DNA from 2 places in the Halomonas bluephagenesis genome. Region 1 is predicted to be linked to the other one. Evidence: riboswitches for the same ligand, from Rfam matches in the RefSeq annotation. Region 1 holds a riboswitch; the other holds the start of a gene.
What was found. Region 1 has a riboswitch for thiamine pyrophosphate ahead of REH51_RS03850 (SLC5/6 family protein). Riboswitches for the same ligand answer to the same signal wherever they lie in the genome.
Positions count from the first base shown of each region.

Region 1 (3,414 bases):
CGAGCTGGCGTGTTGTGCGTTATTTCATTAGCGGCGCTGTCTTTAGTCTCTGAGTGGGCAAGAATATTGGCTAACGGAGCTTCAAGAAGCGAAAAGTCATGGGCTGGTAGTGGTAGACGTTGCTGAGAAGCTAGGGAGAATTCACTGGTTACTCGCTGTAAATCGTCCAGTGAGCTCAAAGGGTAGTCAATGTGCTTTAAGTCGTGTGGCTCGAAACTGCCGTTTTCCCATCCATGAATTACTCGAAGGGTTACTTGCGACTGCTTCAACGGCCGTGCAAAAAGGGTGTGCAACATTATCCGAATGTGTAGCTGTCGCTCATCGGTGTCGTTTTTGAACGCACTGTAAGGGTCAGCAAACAGCGTATGCAGGTGCCCTGGCGTATGCTCTTTCGCTTCGGAATAATGCATTTGGGTGTCCCTTTAAATTGCCGTTTTACGCGTTCATTGCGCGGCTTATATGTTATTGAATAGCTTAGAGTATGGACAGCGTTGGCCGCGATTGAAAGTCACTTTGTTTAGTATTTTGTTACTGAATTGCACTACTCAATAATGTAACTGTTTAACCACAACAAAAAATTAAATCTTAATTCAGGAAAAGAGGTGTAACGATGACTAATCCACTTAGCCGCTTCCATGTGCCAGAAACGCTTGATGCACTGCCTGATGATATCCACGATGCGATACTGAAAGTTCAAGAAAAAGCTGGGTTTGTACCTAACGTGTTCTTGATGTTGGCTCATCGGCCTGATGAATTTCGTGCTTTTTTCTCCTACCACGATGCTTTGATGGAGCGTGAGTCCGATACGCTGACCAAAGCTGAGAAAGAGATGATTGTGGTGGCCACAAGTGCTCGCAATCGTTGCCTCTATTGTGTGGTTGCTCATGGAGCGCTATTGAGAATTTATAGTAAAGATCCCTTAGTTGCTGACAATGTCGCTATTAACCATCTGACGGCTGGGCTGAGCGAGCGTCATCGCGTAATGCTGGATTTTGCGATGCATTGCGGTATTGAGATTGGCGAGTTTTCTTCCTCGTGGCAAACAACATTAGAGCAGGCAGGTTTTACGCTAGAGGATTGTTGGGATATCGGCGCCATCGCTGCCTTTTTCGGCATGTCGAATCGGTTAGTTACCATGGCGGGTACTCCCCCTAACGAGGAGTTTTATTTGATGGGGCGCCTACCGCGTTAGCATGAAGAAAACGTGGGCTTAGGCGTTACTCACAGACAGATTTTACTAACGCACAGCCTTTACTAACGAACCGCTTTCACCGAGGATAGCCTCTCCATTCACTGTCGCCAGGGGAGCCCACATCATGATGGGCTGAGAATGTGCACTGCGCAGACCCTGGAACCTGATCCGGTTCATACCGGCGGAGGAAGTGCGACATGCCTTACCTAACGTCAGCCGTACTTGGTGCGGCGCTATTTTGTTTTGCTTTTTTGGGCCTGCGTGCACGCCATGTGCAGGGGTCACTCGATGACTATGTCACGGCACGGAACTCACAAACTGCGTCCACGCTAGGGTTTTCATTCTTAGCATCGGGAATGGGCGCTTGGATCCTGTTTGCACCGCCTGAAATTGGTGCTTTTGTTGGTCCGGTGGCACTGTCGGGATATGCGCTGGGCTCTGCGCTGCCGTTTATCGTATTGGGGTTGTACGGGCCAAAAATTCGTCGTGCATTGCCTGAGGGCAGAAGCATCGCTGAATTTGCCCATGCTTGTTATGGCAAAGGTGTGCGTCATTGGGTGTTACTGGTGTCCGTGGCCTACATGGGCTGTTTTTTAGCAGCGGAGCTAACGGCGATTGGCGCTATTACAGCGCTACTTTCTGATGTGCCCCCCGCGCTGGTGATTATTGGCGTTGCGCTCACAACCTTGGTGTATACGGTAATCGGTGGGCTACGAGCAAGTCTTGCAACGGATCGCTGGCAGGCATGGCTTTTGCTAGCCCTGTTATTAGCCGTAGGTAGCGTTGCGATATGGCGGCTGCCAACGATGCCGAATGACGCAGTAATGCCCTCTATTCCCATCGCAAGTGCGCTCAGCGTTGCCTTGACGCTCGTGATTGCGGTGACAGCCGCCAATCTGTTTCACCAAGGCTATTGGCAGCGTGTATGGGCTGCCCAGGATGATCAGAGCTTAGGTCGAGGCGCTTGGCTAGGCGGTGGTATGACCGTAATGGTTGTGATGGTGATTGGCGGTGTCGGCATGATGGCCGCTATGAGCGGTGCTTCGTTAGGAGATCCGCCGATTCCCTTCTTTGCGCTGTTAACAGATGCGCCTGCCTGGGTAGCGCTGCCTGCGTTGGTACTGGCAGTGACGCTAGTGACCTCAAGTGTCGATACGCTGCAAAACGGTATAGCGTCGCTAATTGTAGGGCGTGGCGGCGAACGTCATACGGCTTCCTTAACCACCGCAAGGTGGATAACGGTAGCAATGATGGTGCCGGTGGTGCTGATTGCGCTGCAAGGATTGTCAGTACTGCGACTCTTCTTGATAGCAGACTTACTTTGCGCTGCCATCGTGGTGCCTGTGTTACTTGGCCTGTGGCAACGAATGACGCCAATTGCAGCGATTGGTGGCGGCATGGCTGGGTTAGTGGGGGCCATACTGCCGGGTTGGCTAAGTCAGGGAAGTATTGCTGCTGGCATCATGGCGGCTACCTTTCCTGGCAGTATTCCAACGCTAGGGCCTTTTTTAGGGGCGCTGCTGGCGTCTATCGTTGTCAGCGTTACACTGGCCTACCTGCCTAATCGTCAAAGCGTTAGGCCGTAACGTTAAGCCGTGAGCCAAATTAACAGGGACGATCATGATTCGCAGCCTACTAACGATGCCAGAAGGTGATGTGCGCGAAGGCGATGAACGCCTTATCGATGACTGGCAAGCGACGCCTGGCAGCCACCTATGGATAGACATGAAAGGTGAGCCTGAGGAGCGTGAACGCCAGCTACTGGAACGCTTTGATTGTCATCCGATGGCAATTCAAGATGCCCACAAGGAGCGTCATCCGCCTAAAATTGAAGAGTTTGAACATCACACACTGATTATTTACCGAGGTATTTCCTCGTTTGATGCTCAGCTAAACTTTGTACCTCAGCAAGTGTGTTTCTTTATCGGCGAGCGTTTTCTAATCACCCTGCACGCCGGTGAGGCGCTTAGTATTGAACGGCTCTTTAACGAGCACGGAAAAACGCTGCTGGCGCTATCCCCAGAGCATGTGGCGCTGAAAATCATGTACATCTCGGCAGGCTTCTATATTGATAGCTTACTGGAATTTGAAAGCGAGCTAAGCGACATAGAAGATGAGCTACTGGAAGATGGTAACGATGTGCTGATGCGGAAAATCACCACCTATCGTTCACGCTTAGTGAAGATGCGGCGTATTTTTAGTTATCACAAAGGTATTACCCA
Region 1 covers NZ_CP133631.1:850,218-853,631, reverse strand. The annotation lists gene REH51_RS03860 (hypothetical protein) at 1-410, opposite strand, end outside; gene REH51_RS03855 (peroxidase-related enzyme) at 611-1,192, shown strand; TPP riboswitch at 1,292-1,400, shown strand; gene REH51_RS03850 (SLC5/6 family protein) at 1,390-2,778, shown strand; gene corA (magnesium/cobalt transporter CorA) at 2,813-3,414, shown strand, end outside.

Region 2 (3,414 bases), 1.4 Mb from region 1:
AAGTGGGCCATATTTAGTCGCCCATGCCCGCCATACGGTCTGCCTGAATCACTTCGATCCAGTAGCCATCTGCATCTTTGACAAAGATAACGTCTTTCATCTTGCCCTGATCCGCACGCTTGATGAACGTCGCTTCGTGCTTATCAAACCATGCTTGAGCAGCTTCTAAGTCAGGTACGCAGAAGCATATATGACCAAACCCTTGGGGTTCAGCGTTACCGTCGTGATAGGCAAAATCCTGCTGATCTTCTGTACCCCAATTATGCGTCAACTCCAGCAAGCCTTTCTGACTGAAAGTCCAGGCAGTGCGTGTTTGAGTATCTTCCGGCACGTTATCGCTGTCTTCCACATTGGCTAGGAAGTAGAGCGAAAACTGCATCTCTTCAAAATCCAACCGGCGTAGTACCTGCATTCCAAATACCTTGGAGTAGAACGCTAGTGCGCGTTCGGGATCTTTCACCCGCAGCATGGTGTGATTTAAGCGAAACCCTTGGGTTTGCGGCGCAGCGGATGCGACACCGGGATGCTGCTCGCCTTGAAACGACATAAGCTCTCCTATTTCTTTCTAAAAAACTGTTTGCACACAAATACGTTGACGAACCTTAAAACCTGTACAAAACTTTAACCACCTGTAATATTCAATCAGCTTTGCAGTATGCAGCTTATCAATTCCTGATTCGAACACCTTACATCAACATGCGGTATTAATACCGTAACTGTGGGCACTATTTAGATATTTCTAGCCCACCCCATGAGAGCCTATGAGCGTCTATGAGAGAGGAGCCAACATGTCTCGTGACCGCAACGTGCTGGGTGAACCGTTAACCCCATGCTGCCATGACCCTAAGACCGGTTTCTATCGTGACGGCTTTTGCCGCACGGGGCCTGATGATGCTGGCAGACACTCAGTATGCGCGATGGTAACCGCAGAATTTCTAACGTTTTCAAGAGCCCAAGGCAACGACCTAGTGACTCCACGCCCAGAGTATGGATTTCCAGGCCTGCAACCCGGTGACCGTTGGTGCATCTGTGCCAGTCGCTGGCAAGAAGCTGCCCAGGTTGGCTTGGCCCCACCGATTGTACTGTCTGGTACCCATGAGAAAACGCTAGAGATCATCCCACTCATTACGCTGCGACAGCATGCATTAGACGCCGTGCATTAAGCGCATCCGTTATGAACCTCTGGAATTTCTATGCAAACCTTCTACACTGATATTTCATCATCTTTACAACACTAGATCATAGCCACTTTCGTCATCTGTAGCATTTCTATAAAAAACAATGTGATGCCCCACTGAAGGCAGCCACCCGGAGTTTGTCATGACCGCAATTGATATGACCCTCGGCGACCACCTAACGTTAAAGCAGTTAGCCCATGCCATAAACAATGGCTTTTCACCGATTGTGGAAGTTGAATCAATGGACGGTATCTATAAGGTTCGCTTCCATCACGCTAATGGTGTTTCTGATTTAACCAATGCCCAGGGCCATGTCAGCACGTTTTTGGGCACCGGTGAAATTCGCGACACCCTTGGCCAGCTGGGTCTTACCCACGGGGTGCTTACTTTCGCCGACCAGTGTGGCGATGAAATGATTGGTGTCGAGGGTAAAGCAATTACGCCCGATGAAATGCTCACCTACGGAACGCGCATTTCGTTTCGCTGATATTTGCGAGTAGAGTTTCCCAGGCTTTACAGATTGACCTAAGCCAAGGATAGTACCATCACGACAGGGGCGCCTGCGCTTAGTGGGCTGAGAAGCACCCTTTGAACCTGAACCGGATAACACCGGCGTAGGGAGTCGTGGTGCCGCAGCACCACCTCCCGGCCGGGAGGACATTATGCCTTCACGCCCGCTCGGCGATTACCTCAGCGCTCTACGCGCTACCACACCGTTGGTACATTGCATTACTAACTATGTGGCGATGAATAGCACCGCTAACCTGCTCTTGGCGACAGGTGCGTCCCCCGCTATGCTGCATGCTCAGGAAGAAGTAGCGGAGTTCACAGCTATTTCTGGCGCGCTTTCTATCAATATTGGCACCCTCTCTTCCCCTTGGGCTGACGCCATGGTCATTGCCGCGCGCACTGCCCAGGAAAACCATATTCCATGGGTGCTTGATCCAGTCGCTGTTGGCGCCACGGCATTTCGCCAGCGCCTTTGCGAGACATTGCTGGCCTATCAACCCTGCGTTATTCGTGGCAACGCCTCAGAAATTCAAACACTCAACGGATTGACCAGCCAAGGTCGCGGAGTTGATGCGACTGCTAGCACCCAAGAAGCCACAACGACAGCGATTGCACTAGCCCAGCAACATCGCTGCGTGGTGGCGGTAACTGGCGAGACCGATTTCATCACTGACGGCACTAACCATTATCAGCTTAAAGGCGGGCACCCGCTAATGCCCCGCGTGACGACCTTGGGCTGTGGCCTGAGTGCACTGGTGGCAAGCTTTGTAGCCGCAACCCGCGAGCAGCCGCTGGAGGCCAGCCTAGCTGCCTTGGCGTGTTTTAGCATCGCTGGAAGCCTTGCAGGAGAGCAGGCTCAAGGCCCTGGTAGTTTCCAGGTGGCGCTATTGGACGCATTGTATCAGTTGACGCCCGACGACCTCTCTACCCTTGCTCAATTGGAGGCGGTACATGCCGTTTGATCTCTCCCTCTATTTAGTCACCGATGCTGGGCTGTGTGCCGACATTGGCCTTGAAAAAACGGTTGAAGCCGCTGTGCAAGGCGGCGTTACCATGGTGCAGCTACGTGATAAATACGCTAGCGACGAGCAAATGATCGTCCAGGCAAAACGTCTCAAAGCGATGCTGGCAGGTAGTGGCGTGCCGCTGATGATTAACGATCGTCTGAACGTGGCAGTAGCCAGTCAGGCCGATGGCTTACATGTTGGCCAAAGCGACATGGCCGTTCAAGAAGCTCGAAACACGCTTGGCCAACACGCCATTATCGGGCTTTCGATTAACACTCTAGCCCAACTCCAGGGCGCCCCCATCGAGCTGCTTGATTACGTCGGTTTAGGGCCCGTGTTTGCCACCGTCAGCAAGCAAGACCATGCCCAGCCAATTGGTTTTGACGGGTTGGCACAGCTTGCCAATGCTTGCCAACTTCCCAGCGTCGCGATCGGCGGACTAAAGGCTGAACACATTGCCAAGGTGAAAGCCGCTGGGGCTAACGGTATCGCGGTTATTTCTGCCATCTGCGGCCAGCCAGACCCGCGCCTGGCAGCACAGGCTTTCCTCGCGCAATGAACCAGCTCGATCATATCGCTGCGTTTGTGAAAGTCGCGGAGCTGGGTAGTTATACCCGCGCGGCCGAGGCGCTAGACCTTTCCCGCACACGGGTGTCTCGCCAAGTGATGGCGCTTGAAGAGGCATTAGGGGCTCGGCTTATTCAGCGCACTACTCGGCG
Region 2 covers NZ_CP133631.1:2,275,581-2,278,994, reverse strand. The annotation lists gene REH51_RS10165 (DUF6164 family protein) at 1-11, opposite strand, end outside; gene gloA (lactoylglutathione lyase) at 14-547, opposite strand; gene REH51_RS10155 (DUF2237 family protein) at 789-1,163, shown strand; gene REH51_RS10150 (hypothetical protein) at 1,321-1,665, shown strand; TPP riboswitch at 1,721-1,816, shown strand; gene thiM (hydroxyethylthiazole kinase) at 1,841-2,650, shown strand; gene thiE (thiamine phosphate synthase) at 2,640-3,254, shown strand; gene REH51_RS10135 (LysR family transcriptional regulator) at 3,251-3,414, shown strand, end outside.
Region 2: it holds a riboswitch for thiamine pyrophosphate, as region 1 does, so the genes downstream of both, thiM (hydroxyethylthiazole kinase) here and REH51_RS03850 (SLC5/6 family protein) in region 1, are expected to answer to the same signal.